Regions from separate parts of the Solibacillus sp. FSL W8-0372 genome, predicted to be linked through region 2. Evidence: riboswitches for the same ligand, from Rfam matches in the RefSeq annotation. Region 2 holds a riboswitch; each other region holds the start of a gene.
What was found. A riboswitch is a leader RNA that binds a small molecule or an ion and turns the genes downstream of it on or off. The one in region 2 is predicted to bind thiamine pyrophosphate.
Positions count from the first base shown of each region.

Region 1: it holds a riboswitch for thiamine pyrophosphate, as region 2 does, so the genes downstream of both, thiD (bifunctional hydroxymethylpyrimidine kinase/phosphomethylpyrimidine kinase) here and thiM (hydroxyethylthiazole kinase) in region 2, are expected to answer to the same signal.
Region 3: it holds a riboswitch for thiamine pyrophosphate, as region 2 does, so the genes downstream of both, tenA (thiaminase II) here and thiM (hydroxyethylthiazole kinase) in region 2, are expected to answer to the same signal.

Region 1 covers NZ_CP150204.1:2,635,153-2,639,627, forward strand. Annotated here, with positions in the region: gene MKY13_RS13390 (bifunctional 2',3'-cyclic-nucleotide 2'-phosphodiesterase/3'-nucleotidase) at 1-1,149, opposite strand, end outside; gene thiD (bifunctional hydroxymethylpyrimidine kinase/phosphomethylpyrimidine kinase) at 1,328-2,140, opposite strand; TPP riboswitch at 2,229-2,327, opposite strand; gene MKY13_RS13400 (glycoside hydrolase family 18 protein) at 2,497-3,786, opposite strand; gene MKY13_RS13405 (cell wall hydrolase) at 3,957-4,397, shown strand; gene MKY13_RS13410 (hypothetical protein) at 4,472-4,475, opposite strand, start outside.
Region 2 covers NZ_CP150204.1:3,456,936-3,461,410, forward strand. Annotated here, with positions in the region: gene MKY13_RS17735 (thiamine phosphate synthase) at 312-1,022, opposite strand; gene MKY13_RS17740 (thiamine-binding protein) at 1,024-1,323, opposite strand; gene thiM (hydroxyethylthiazole kinase) at 1,320-2,162, opposite strand; TPP riboswitch at 2,303-2,402, opposite strand; gene MKY13_RS17750 (spore germination protein) at 2,598-4,106, shown strand; gene MKY13_RS17755 (endospore germination permease) at 4,106-4,475, shown strand, end outside.
Region 3 covers NZ_CP150204.1:1,731,783-1,736,257, reverse strand. Annotated here, with positions in the region: gene MKY13_RS08545 (thiazole synthase) at 1-264, opposite strand, end outside; gene thiS (sulfur carrier protein ThiS) at 268-465, opposite strand; gene thiO (glycine oxidase ThiO) at 473-1,579, opposite strand; gene MKY13_RS08530 (thiamine phosphate synthase) at 1,563-2,171, opposite strand; gene tenA (thiaminase II) at 2,184-2,876, opposite strand; TPP riboswitch at 2,949-3,047, opposite strand; TPP riboswitch at 3,101-3,199, opposite strand; gene MKY13_RS08520 (M14 family zinc carboxypeptidase) at 3,267-4,442, opposite strand.

The sequences.
Region 1 (4,475 bases), 820 kb from region 2:
CAGAACAACTACTACATCCGCGCCAGCTTTCTTCATCTGTGGAACGATTGTTTTTACTGCTTCTACAGAATCATCTACTGTTACTTTTCCTTCTAAATTTGCTTTATCCCATTTTAAAATTTGTGGAGGGACAATGCCTGTTACACCAATTTTAATCATCGTACTTTTTCCTGTAGAATCAAGTACTTCTTTTTCAATCATGACATAAGGTTCATACATTAATTCCTTCGTTAAAGCATTTCGAACATTCGCATTAACATACGGGAATGGTGCATCATCTGTTACTTCATCAATAAATTCTAAACCGTAATTAAATTCATGATTGCCATAAGTCGCTGCATCATAATCTAGCGCAATCATTGATGCAATAGAAGGATGGACTTCTCCTTCTTTTAATTTTTTCACGGATTGAATGTAAGAGCCTAGAGGCGTTCCTTGAATGGCATCACCATTATCAAATAATACCGTATTCGGGTTTTCCTCACGGGCTTTTTCGATGAGCAGCGCGGTTTTTGCCAGACCTAAACTATTCGTTGGCGCATCTTTGTAATAATCATAGTTCATAATATTAGTATGAATATCCGTCGTACCCAAAATGCGCAATGCCACAGTCGTATTTGCTTCAACTGGGTTATATTCCGCTAAAAACCGCTGCAGAATCTTTTGCATTTGCACTTTCGTGACAAACTCATTCGGTTTGATCGTCCCGTCTTCATAGCCTGTTAATAAGCCTAACTCTACTGCCTTTGCCATCTCTTGACGATTCCCAGATCCAATTTTATTCGCATCTTTAAATTGATTTAATACATTTTCGGAGTATTGTTTTTCATCCTGTATACCCCTAGCTGCAATAAGGAAGGCATGTGTGCGTGTCAATTTTTCATTTGGTGCAAATTGTGTCGGTGTTTTACCTTTAATTAACTTTAGTTCCACAGCCTTTTCAATATATGGCTTTAGTGAATCGGGTACGTCCTTGAATTTAACGGATTGTCCAGAACCTACTTCAACACCTAATGCATCAATGACTGCCTTCACAAAATCTCCGCGTGTCATTTCTTCCTCGTTGGAAGTAGATGCCGCTGATACTCCAGCCATTCCACTAGTTAAAAGTGTTAATGTAAGGGCCGAAGCAGAAAGTTTTTTCCACATTTTTTTCACTCCTATTATCTAAATTGTTCAACAAGTCCATCATACTAAATTGACAGAATAGTAGAAAAGAGTAAATTGATACATTACTATATCTAGGCAAGTAGTACTTTTTGAGAGTTAAAAAAATGCCACAAGTTATTCACTTCAAGAAACGAGTACAATTTACTCAATAAATTAATTAAATTACTTGCACATCGCAAATTCCTCGGTGCTCCTGGTAGGCAAAATGGTTTGTTGGACCATATCCATGACCAATATTCAGTGGATAACGAATTGCTAATTGGACAAACTTTTTTGCTTCAATGATCGCTGTTTTTAATGGTTTCCCCTTGGCAATTTCTGCGGTAATTGCTGCTGAAAATGTACATCCTGTTCCATGCGTATGAATTGTTTTCAGTCTTTCTGTTTTCATTTTAAAAGGCTTTTCTCCTCGAATAAACACCGTATCAATCGCATGATTATCCGCTAAATGACCACCTTTTATCACTACACATTGCATACCTAAATTTAATAAATATTCCCCTGCAAGCTTAATTTCCTCTTCGGTTTTGATCGTAAGCCCGGTCAATACTTCTGCTTCGGGTATATTCGGTGTACAAACCGTAGCAACCGGAAGTAGTTTTTCCTTTAAAGCTATTGTTGCTTGCTCTTTCAGTAAGCTAGCACCGCCTTTTGCAATCATCACTGGATCTACAATAAGTGGTATTTCTTTAGCTTTCAATACCGAGACAATTGTTTCTACGATTTCTGCATTAAACAGCATACCTGTTTTAACAGCTTTCAGATCAAAATCATCGATTACTGCATTTAATTGATCCTTTACAAAATCAGCAGTAGCCGGATAGATTCCATGCACCCCTTTTGTATTTTGAGCCGTTAAAGCTGTAATCACTGATGTACCGAATACACGAAGCTCTTGAAAGGTTTTTAAATCAGCTTGGATGCCAGCCCCGCCCCCACTATCGGATCCTGCTATAGTACATGCAATCATTTTTACCACTCCTAATAAAAATATTATTAAGTGACACTGCAAAAGAAAGACCCCACGTAAAATACGCGGGGTCTTAGTAAGTACATATGTATAATTGTACTTTGCTCCCTACGTCCGTATTAACGGTCAGGTTCTAAGGGTCAGGTTTTAACCTTCTCAACACAAGTGTGTCCCCCTGCAAATGCATTTAATTACGTCGAGTGTATCAGAATAAAATTTACATAGCAAGTAAATGGAAAAATTTTAGATTCATAATATACTTTCTAATGCGAAGTACGATTGTAAATTGCCACATCACTTATAAAGACTCAGATGAGCTATATACTAATTCATCTGAGTTTTTATTTAATCCTATTTTATTTCTTAACGACATTAAAGTTTGAACCGATAAGTTGCCAGTTTTGGGGGAACGGTAAACCAAGTTTCCAGTAACCGACACCCCGTAAATTTAGTCTTTTTACTAAATTAAATTTTGCCTGGATGGAACGTGCATCTTCAAACCAGACAATATGTGAACGTCCTTGCTCATCATAATAGTTAAAGTAAGGTGCCTGTGCGGTATAGTCATATTGAATGGCTGCATTATAACGTTTGGCTATTTCTATTGCACGTTGTGGACTTAATGCTTCTGCATATTCGCCCCCTTGCACAAAGGGTAACGTCCAATCATACCCATACAAATTTTGCCCAAGTAAAATTTTATTTGCCGGAATTTCCGTTAAAGCATATTGAACTACTTGTTCCACTTGAGGGAGCGGGGAGACAGCCAGAGGTGGGCCTGCAGAATACCCCCACTCATATGTCATTAGCATAACAAAATCTACTATTTCCCCGTGAGCTCTATAATCATGACCTACCGTCCATTCCCCTGGCTGATTCGCACTCGATTTTGGTGCCAGTGCCGTGGAGACTGTATAACCTTCAGCATGCATACGCTCTACCGCGCTTCTCAAGAAATTATTATAGGCTTCCCTTTGGTCACCTGGTATTCTCTCAAAATCAAAATGGATATCCGAAACATTCCCAATTCTTTTTGCTTCTGCAATAATATTGTCAAAAAGTAAGTTTTGTACTGCTTTACTTTGAAAAATATCACGTGCTAGCTCACTACTGAACTGATAATCTTCTAGATTCGTTATCGCCATTGCAATACTCGCATTATTTTCTGCGGCCAAACTAGGTAGTGGTTCAATTACTGGCGCCTTTAATGAACCATCCCGTCCTGCTTCATAGCTGAATAGAGCTAAATACGTTAAATAGGGACTCGTTTCACGCACTTGATTTACTAGTAGTTCACTTACTTCGTTGCCTCTTGGTTCAACATAAGCAAAAATTTCAGCAGATGTTTTCGCAGCGGGAGGAATATATAAACGTGTTCCAATCATTAATACCGCATTTGAAGACAAACCATTGACTTGTGCAAGTGTCATATAATTCACATTAAAGCGTTGTCCTATTGACCATAGGCTATCCCCTGGTTGAACAATATAATATTGACCATTTACTGGAACCACAAGCGCTTGCCCTACAACTAAGCGATTAGGATCGGGAATTTGATTGGCTTCCACAATGTTCTGTATCGTCGTTCCATAAGCTTGCGCAATTCCCCATAGCGATTCTCCTGGCTGTACAACATGAATTTGAATTGTCGGTCCTCCTTTTTCTATATACTAATTTATGAACTTAATGCTCTATTAATGCGAGAGAAAAAGTCATAAATGAATAAGAGCACTTTTTGAAATAATTTTTATACAAAACTAATTAAGATATGCGCAACGTAGCAAACTTTTTCATACTATAAATGTGAGGTGAAAAAATGCCAAGAGTTAAGTACCGCGATGCAGATGTCGATTTGATGGCAAGAATGATGCGAGCTGAGGCTGAAGGTGAAGGCAAGCAAGGGATGTTATATGTTGGGAATGTAATTGTAAATCGAGTTGTTGCGGATTGTTTAGACTTTAGAGACGTCAGAACAGTAGAGCAGGTTATTTTTCAAGTTCAGGGAAATAACTATTCTTTTGAAGCAGTTCAAAAAGGAAATATGTTTTATCAGCGCGCAAGACCTACTGAACAACGTTTGGCAAGGCAAACATTAGATTTTTGGAGAGACCATCCAGCAAAATATGCCCTCTGGTATTTTAATCCTTCAGGGGAATGTCCTCCTACATGGTATGGGCAACCATTTACAGGGCAATTTAAACAACATTGTTTTTACGAGCCTGTAGCCGGAACATGTGAAAGTGTATATATGGGATAGTTTTACCTTTCTCCATATTATTAAAGAGCCTTTAATTAAGGCTCTTTTTTATTTGAAAAGAAAATCAAGATTAACTAT
Region 2 (4,475 bases):
ATTCATTAATAAGTAATGCCCTGTACCAAATTTTATGATAAATGACCTTTATTATGTCGATAGAGAGGTTGTACATTCCTACCTCCAAAAATCTACATATTGTAGTTTATGAAAATATTAACTAATGAGTTGGACCTGAATTAACAAATAGTAAGGGGGGATAAAATAATAATAATAATAATAATAATAATAGTGGCTTTGAAAATTGGAGCAGTTTTTTTATTGTAAAGTGGGAGGAGATTCGTATGTACTTGTCTTAGATAATTCAAGGGAAGCGAATACGATGACTTCCCTCGAACTTATTAAAAATATTAAAAAGTTTTGGAATTATAATTGTTCCAGGCGTTCACTAAATTTGTTGCTGCTTGCTTTGGATTTTCAGCCTCCGTTACAGCTGAAACGACAAAGAAACCGTCTACACCAGTTTTTGCTAGGGTAGGAATATCCGCGAGTTTTACACCCCCACCTACGACTACGGGAATTGAACTAAGCTCAGCAACTTTCGTAATATCGGCAATACTTCTCGTAATCACCTTTCCGTCTTCCCCAATTCCGCAATCAGGTTTTGTTGGGGTTTCATGCAACGGTCCTACACCAAAATAATCAAGTTGAGAGACATCCTCTGTTTTAATATAGTCAAATAATTGATCAGCTCGAGCAGATAAACCTATAATGAGGTCTTCCCCTAAATATTCCCGACAAACGTTCACTGGAATATCTTTTTGGCCTACATGAATGCCATCCACTTTAATCCCCTGTGATTTAGCCGCTAAAACAACATCAAGACGGTCATTTACTAGGAGTGCAACCTCATCGGATTTTCCAGCCTCTTCAATGACCTCTGCTGCTTGCCGTGTTAATTGAATCAATTCTCTTGCAGAAGCAACTTTGGAACGTATTTGGATGCAAGTAAAGCCCGCACTTACTGCCTCTTTAATAATCGTTGCGACTGGACGGCCTTTTGTATTTTCAGGACCTATAACTAAATAGGCTGAAATATCAAGCTTTTTGATATTACCCATATTACCCTCCTAAAATATCATTTATTTTATCTATTTTTGTATTAATCGTATTCGTATATCCCGGACGGATATCAGCTTTTAACACCACTTCTGTTCGAATTCCTTTTTCTGCAAGTATAAAAGTCGCTTCTTTTACTACTTTCATCACTTCATCCCATTCTCCCTCAATTTCTGTAAACATTGATGTAGTTCGACTCGGTAACCCCGAATCTCGAATGACTTTCACAACCTCGGCGATTTCCTGTCCCAATTCATCCCCTACACCAAAAGGCGCAATTGCTACTGCTATTAATGTATTCATAAATTAACCTCCTCCAAATCAAATGAGTTGTTTGCAATTTCTTCTGCTGTTGCTTTATATAATTCATCCAAAAACTGCGCTTGGAAACTTCCTGGACCATCTCCTTTTAACTCAGCGCGTTTTCCAGCTACATTGTATACTGCACTAGCAGTGAGTGCTGCAATAAACGGGGTGGTCACCGTTGCATACACAGCGGCAACTCCGCCTAACGAGCAACCAGCTCCGGTAATCTTCTCCATAAAATGAGAGCCCCCATAAGAGATAGCTATAATAGAGCCATCTGTTATTAAATCCGTTTCTCCTGATACAGCAACTGCACCACCCGTCCACTTTGCAAGAGCAATCGCTGCTCTTTTAGCCTCATGTACAGAATCTGTAGCATCCACACCTCGTACCCTTGATTCCTCTGCTCCTCCATCTAATGCCCATAAACCTGCCAATGCTATAATTTCTGATGCATTTCCTCTAATAATGGTCGGTTTAAATGCCTTAAATTTCTGTAGCAGATCTGTCCTTAGTGAACCAATGCCTACAGCGACAGGGTCCAATACCCATGGTTTTCCTGTTTCATGCAATATCTTTGCTACATGAGGTAATGTCTCTTCATAAATGGGTAATAGCGTACCCACATTTATATAGGTTGCTCCCCCTGCCTTAGCCAAAAATTCTGCTTCATCTGGTAAATACACCATAGCGGCAGAACCTCCAACAGCAAGCTGTGCATTTGCAACGAAATTAATCGTGACAGTGTTTGTAATGGAACCTGCCATCGGATTCCCTTTCTTTACTGTTTCTACAGCCTGGATAATTCTATTTTGCATCTCCTGCTTAGTAGCCATTTCCATCACCTTTCCATAATCATTCTTCATATGAACGAATAGATTCACTAGACGGGTCTTACAAGTAGAAATTCACTTAGCCTAAACAAAAAAGTGCTCTCCCTAAATAAATGGGAAAGCACAATTCAAATTATTGCTTATAAATATAATGAATCGCTTCCCTACACCAGTGTTAACTGACAGGTTCAAAGAGTCAGGTTTTAACCTTCTCAACTCCAAAGAGTCCCCCCGCAATATATGCTATTTTGTTTGTTCCTTCATATTATCAACAGGTATGTTGAATGTCAAATTCATACATTTTGATCGCTCGTTCATTCTAAGCTACATCCACATTTTAAAGGTTCAATAATACATCGAATTAAAGTATGAATTGCATATTATTTGGAAAAAATAAAACAATAAACTTATTACATCATTTGAACAGGAGTTAAGAAAATGGTCCAATCTTCAAATGAAAAAAACAATAGTCGCCAATATCTCGATGGCCAATTAGATGAAAATATTGCAGTAATAAAAAAAATACTTGGAAATTCTGCAGATCTTATTATCCGAAAAAGCAGAATTGGCCGGTTGAACCATCCTTTTGCTTTAATTTATATAAAAGGGCTTATAAACGAGGATTTATTAAATAAAAATATATTAAAAATTCTTGAATTAAACAGAAAACATATTCACTCGAATTTGTTTGATCATGTCTATGAAGAAATACTTGCCATTGCTGAAATCAACAGATCAAAGGAAATGAAGCAGGTAATTAAGACGCTTTTAGCCGGCGATACAGTTTTCTTACTGGAAGGTGAAAGTGAAGCCGCTCTTATCGGAACGAGCGGAATGGAATATCGCGCGCTTGAGGAACCGCAATCTGAATCAGTAATTCGAGGGTCCAGAGTAGGGTTTATAGAGAATTTTAAAATTAACCTCTCGCTCATTCGCCAGGAAATCAAAGACCCCAATCTTCGAGTCGATATGATGGAAGTTGGCACACATTCCAACCAGAAAATTGCCATTTGTTATATTGATGGAGTTGTAAGAGAAGACCTTTTACAGGAAGTTTTGCGTCGCGTTAAAACAATTGATATTGATTTCGCACCGGATTCTGGATTTATTGAACAGTGGATTGAAGATAATCTTCTGTCACCCTTTCCACAAATTTTAGATACAGAAAGACCGGATAGGGTGGCTTTCAATATATTGAGAGGTAAAATAGCCATTATTGTTGAAGGGTCACCCTTTGCTCTCTTAATGCCTATCACTTTCGGGGATTCATTAAAGTCAATAGAAGACTATAACCAACGTTGGTTAATAAGTTCATTATTACGATTATTGCGCTTATTCTCTTTCTACATGACTATATTTTTACCAGCCCTATATGTTGCATTAATTTCATACCATCCAGAATTAATTCCGGCTCAGCTATTATTTACGATAACTGCCGCTAGGGAAGGGATTCCATTTCCGTCCTTAATTGAAGCTTTAATCCTCGTCTTTTTTTATGAAGTATTGCAGGAGGCTGGAACAAGACTCCCCTATAAAATCAGTCAAACAATTGGGATTGTAGGCGGTATAGTTATTGGTCAACTTGCCGTTATGGCGGGGATTGTAACTCCCATCATGGTTATAGTTATTTCTCTAACAGCTATTTGTGCATTCACAATACCCAATTACAGCTTTGCGATTGGCTTGCGAATAGTTCGTCTCGCTACTATATTTGCTGCTGCAACTTTAGGACTATACGGAATTATTTTAGTATTTATTATGATTTATGTTCATCTTGCCAACTTAAAAAGTATTGGTGTTCCATATACACAATCTTTTTCTCCCGGCAACTTATGGACCCTTGAAAATATTGTCGTAAGGGCTCCGATTACAGTATTGTCAAAACGCTCATTTCAGCCATTCCTGAAATCGAATAGAAAAAAGAAAGACGGAGGATCAGTGAAGTAATGAAACTTTATAAAAACAATGAATCGATTCAAGATAAAGACATTATGTTTGCTGTTGCTTCGAATACGATTAGTATTACAATTCTATTTTTGCCTCGGTATATAACCGAACATACTGTATCTTCTGATGGCTGGATGGCAATTTTATTCGGTGGGTTGATCGCGATTCTTTTAGGATGGATTTTAGCAAAAATAGCGGTATCCTTCCCAAATGAACCCTTTTTCTCTTTTGCTTCCTATTTAGTATCAAAGCCAGTGGCAGTCATACTATGCTTTATTTTTGTTTTTCAATATATTATTATCTCTTCGTTTCAAATGAGGGAAATGGCTACCTTGTCTCAGGAGTACTTTTTTGATCGTACTCCATTAG
Region 3 (4,475 bases), 1.7 Mb from region 2:
TGCCTTAGCAAGTTTAGCAATACGTACCGCTTCCTCTGCAGTTTTTGCCCCTGCTGTATTAGGCAATAGCGTATATTTCGTCAAATCGAGCTGCTCCAAAAAGTTAGGCTGCTCTTCTGAAAAAATATTCATTCTTCTTACGGCAAACGTTAAAATTTCTGCCTGGGATATTTCTACTGCCTTTTTCTGCACCTCAAACGACGGATATTTCCCTGTCCCTAACAGCAGTCTGGATTGAAACGTGCGATCTGCGATTTTTAACATATTTCATCCTCCTCCAACAAAATGAACAATCTCTACTACATCACCTTGTGATAAGCTCGTCGTTTCATAGTTTTCTTTCATGACAATTTCATGATTAACCTCTACGACAACAATGCGATTTTCTAAGCCATAATGTTTCAGTAATTGCTGAACATTTTCAAAGTGCTCTATTTGCTTTCTCCCATTCACTGTAATAGACATCGCTTACTCATCTCCTGTTAGGTCGATTAATTTGAAAAGACACGACCCATTCTTTTTTCACAGTCCTATTTAATATAAAGCTCGCAATCATCTCACCTGTTGCTGGTGCTAATAAAATCCCGTTTCTGTAATGTCCTGTTGCAAATAATATCGCTTCATCATGTGGATGAAAGCCTATAAATGGTTTTTGATCGAATGTTTGTGGACGCAATCCTGACCAGGCAGCATTCATCTTCATCTGACCAATTCCAGGAAAGAGTTCCTTCGCTTTTTGAATTAATGTTTCCATGCCATCCAGACTTACGTGTTCTGACCAATCATTTTCCTCCATAGTAGCGCCAATAACTAGCTCCCCATTATTTCTAGGAACGATATAGTATTTATCATGAAAAATAGTGTGTTTTAAAAAAGTACTTCTCCCTTCCACAGCAATACATTCCCCTTTGACCGGTGTTATTTGCTGCTCTACACCTAGCAGCTGAAAAAAGGGATTACTCCAAACACCCGCAGCAATAACAACCCGTTTTGCTTTGAACATTCCTAGTGTTGTATCTATTTGAAAAGAATCCAACTGCTTTTGAATCTTTAACACCTTTGTATGTTCAAAAATGGATGCACCGTAAACTTGTGCCCCTTTAAAAAAGGCCTGACATACACGATACGGCAATACACTAACATCCTCTTCAATATAGGCAGCTCCTATTATATGCGGGGAAACATCGGGTTCTAGATTTCTTACTTCATTTGCCTCAAGCCATTTCACAGTGGGCAGTGTGAGTATTGCCCCTAATTCTTTCTTGTCATGTTCAGAAAAGGCCAGCTTTAAAATCCCTCCCTTTTTGCAGCCAATGTCAATGCCACTTAGCCCGTATAGTTCATCCTTTAACTCCGTATAGAGCGCCTGACTGTATCTCGCAAAAGTGAAGAAGTCCTTTCCATCGCCTTCATATTCCGAATGCGCTCCAAGCATACCCGCCGCTGCACTTGTCGCTTTTAGTCCAATTTGACTTTCCTCAAGCACGGCCACCTCGACTTGATTCTTTGCTAAATAATAAGCAATTGCACTTCCAATAATTCCTCCGCCAATTACGACTACGTCATAGCTTGTTTGCATCTTTAATGGCCTCCCTGTATTGGTTCGCTGCTGCAAACGGATGCGTTGCCGAAAAAATCCCGGACATAACCGCAATTCCATCTGCCTTAACATCTAGGAGTGCCTGGACTCGATCCACATGAATTCCACCAATCGCGAAGACGGGAATTTTTAAGTTCTTTTTCATTTCATTAATAGGAGAAAGACCGTTTGGAACCTTTCCTTTTTTGCTGTTTGTTTCAAAGCAATGTCCATAAAGAACATAATCAGCCCCTTGCCGCTCTGCCTCTATTGCGCCCGCACAATCATGAACCGATCTACCTACTCGAAGTTGTGGATATTGATGTTTAACCTGTTGTACCGATAAGCCTCTCTCCGGTAAATGAATTATTTGAATACCGTTGCTCACCGCAATATCCAAATGACCATTTACGATAATTTTGTCTTTCGGGACAGCTCCCTCTTCCAAATATTCAAGTAGAGTTATCACTTCTTTTATTGTTTTTGTCTTTTCACGTATTTGTATATAATCCACGCTTTGCTGTATCTGAATAATTTTTTGCGCTAATGCTAAAATCGGCTGACAATCATCTGTTACTGCCATTAACTTCATACAACAATGACCTTATAAAATCGTAGCATGCTCATTCATGTACACTTCCTGTTGCCAATCCTGACAAGTCCAGGACATTTCCCAAAACTGCCACTCATAATAGCAACTGCGCTTGAAATGGGCTGTCAATTCACGTTCATTATTTCCTGGCATCTGTGCAAATCGATTCATCATTTCCTTTTGTTTTTCAATTGTTTCCTCCATCTCAGTGGAGGCATATAGATCAATCCACTGCTGATACAACTTAACACCCGGTGTTGCTTTTCGTAATGCGCCTCCGATTTCCTGATATAACCACGGACAAGGTAGTATCGCAGCGTATGCGTCGGCAATCGACCCTGTATAAAATGCTTGATACATATGACTAACATAATTGTACGCTGCAGGTGCTGGTTGGAAATTTCTGATTTCTTCAGGTGTAACATGCAACTCTTTGAAAGTCGAACGGTGTAGTTCTAACTCTGCTTCCCGTATAAAGTTCGCGGTTTCCAGGAAATAAGCTACATCTTCATCTTCATTAGCTTTTGCCGCCAGCATTGCAAGTAGTTTCATATAATGCTTTAAATAATAGGCGTCCTGCAGCATATAAAATTTAAACTTTTCCAGCTCCAATGTTCCATCAGCAATACCTTGTACAAATGGATGCTTCAAACTGGCCTCCCAATAATATTCCGTTTGCTTTCTTACTTCTCCACAAAAATCCATCCTATTTCCTCCTTAGAGGCGTAAGCAAAAAAGGCACCTCTACAAAAAGTAGAGATGCCTAAAAAAGTGCATACGTACGCACTTATTGCTCCCTACGCCAGTATTAACTGTCAGGTTCTAAGGGTCAGGTTTTAACCTTCTCAACACAAATGTGTCCCCCCGCAATTAAAAAATTTGCAAAAGAAAAGCTCTCCAAAAAGATGGAGAGCGCCACGTACGATTATTAGCTTGTACATTTTGCTCCCTACGCCCGTGTTAACGGATCAGGTTCTAAGGGTCAGGTTTTACCTTCTCAACACTTACGTGTCCCCCTGCAAATTCATTTAATTACTACTAGTCTACTGATAATTCTGAATAAATGCAACGGTAATTTAAATTTTTTCCTACTGCCTACCATTTTCTCGCTTCATTCGCTACGTATAGTGCGACAGTTTTATTTTGCTTCCAAACATTGTTCCAGCGTTTTAGTGGCACCGAGGCTTCACCGGCATATGGTGCAATTTCAACCGTCATCGCAGGTCGGTCTTTAACTTTTGTGAAGTAGTCCTCAGAAGCTGCGATTGGTTCGTTTTTTGTTGTTACGGGCATCATTTTATAGCCTGTAATTGAGGAAACTCCCTTTACTAGCTTTTTCGTGCGTTCAAAATGGCTCTTCGCTCGACTCCAATATATAATTTGACCGGAAGAATGATAGGATACATAGGCTAAATGATTGCCGCGATCAATCAGTCTTTTCATTGCAAGTGCTTCAGGCTCTGTATTCGGCGCTTTACCTTTATATTCTTTAAACGAAGGCTTTGTCATTTTTATTAATTGCCAGTTCACATTGAATTGACGATTTAAATCGACACCATTTATATTTGCTTTCCAACGATTAAAATTTGAGCTCCCATTCATCGCTCTTAACTTGGCCATAGGTGTTTTCACTTTTCCACCTTGTGAAAGTGTTACACCATCTGGGTTAACCATTGGTACAAATACAATACTTACTTCACTTAATATCGTTTTCACATCATATTTTTCTATCTTAGTGCCATTCAAGTAAGCCTTTAAATATGTATCAATCATTTCCATCAGCACATTGGTCGTCATATGTTCCCGACCATGGAAAGCTGCATCGAATAAAACTTCCTTTTTACCAGTTCCAAGCTTTATGGAATAGAGAGAACGCCCCTCAACAGATTGTCCGATTTCCTGTAAATTCGTAAGTGAAGGATACATTAGTGATATTAGCTTTAACTTTGAGGCTACTTCATCGAATGTTAAAACTTTCGAACCGTCGACTAATTGATCATAGTGGACATCGGTTAAAGTAAGAAAAGCGGTTTTAGACGAATTTTTTACGATACCTTGCTTATCATGTATCCCGGTTAATAAAAGCTTCTCCCCTTTTGCTACTTTTTTTATAACAGTCCCATTTTTATCCTTCAGTTCTATATTCTTTTTTGCGATTACTTGTACCGGATATTTTCCAAGGTCAACCTTTTCTGTAGCAGCATTTGTAGTCATTGGATGAATAATGGCTGCAGCAAAAAATATTAAACTAAAAAGCAATATTTTTCTCATAAAATTCCTCCCACTTAGGTGTATAAAACTTAA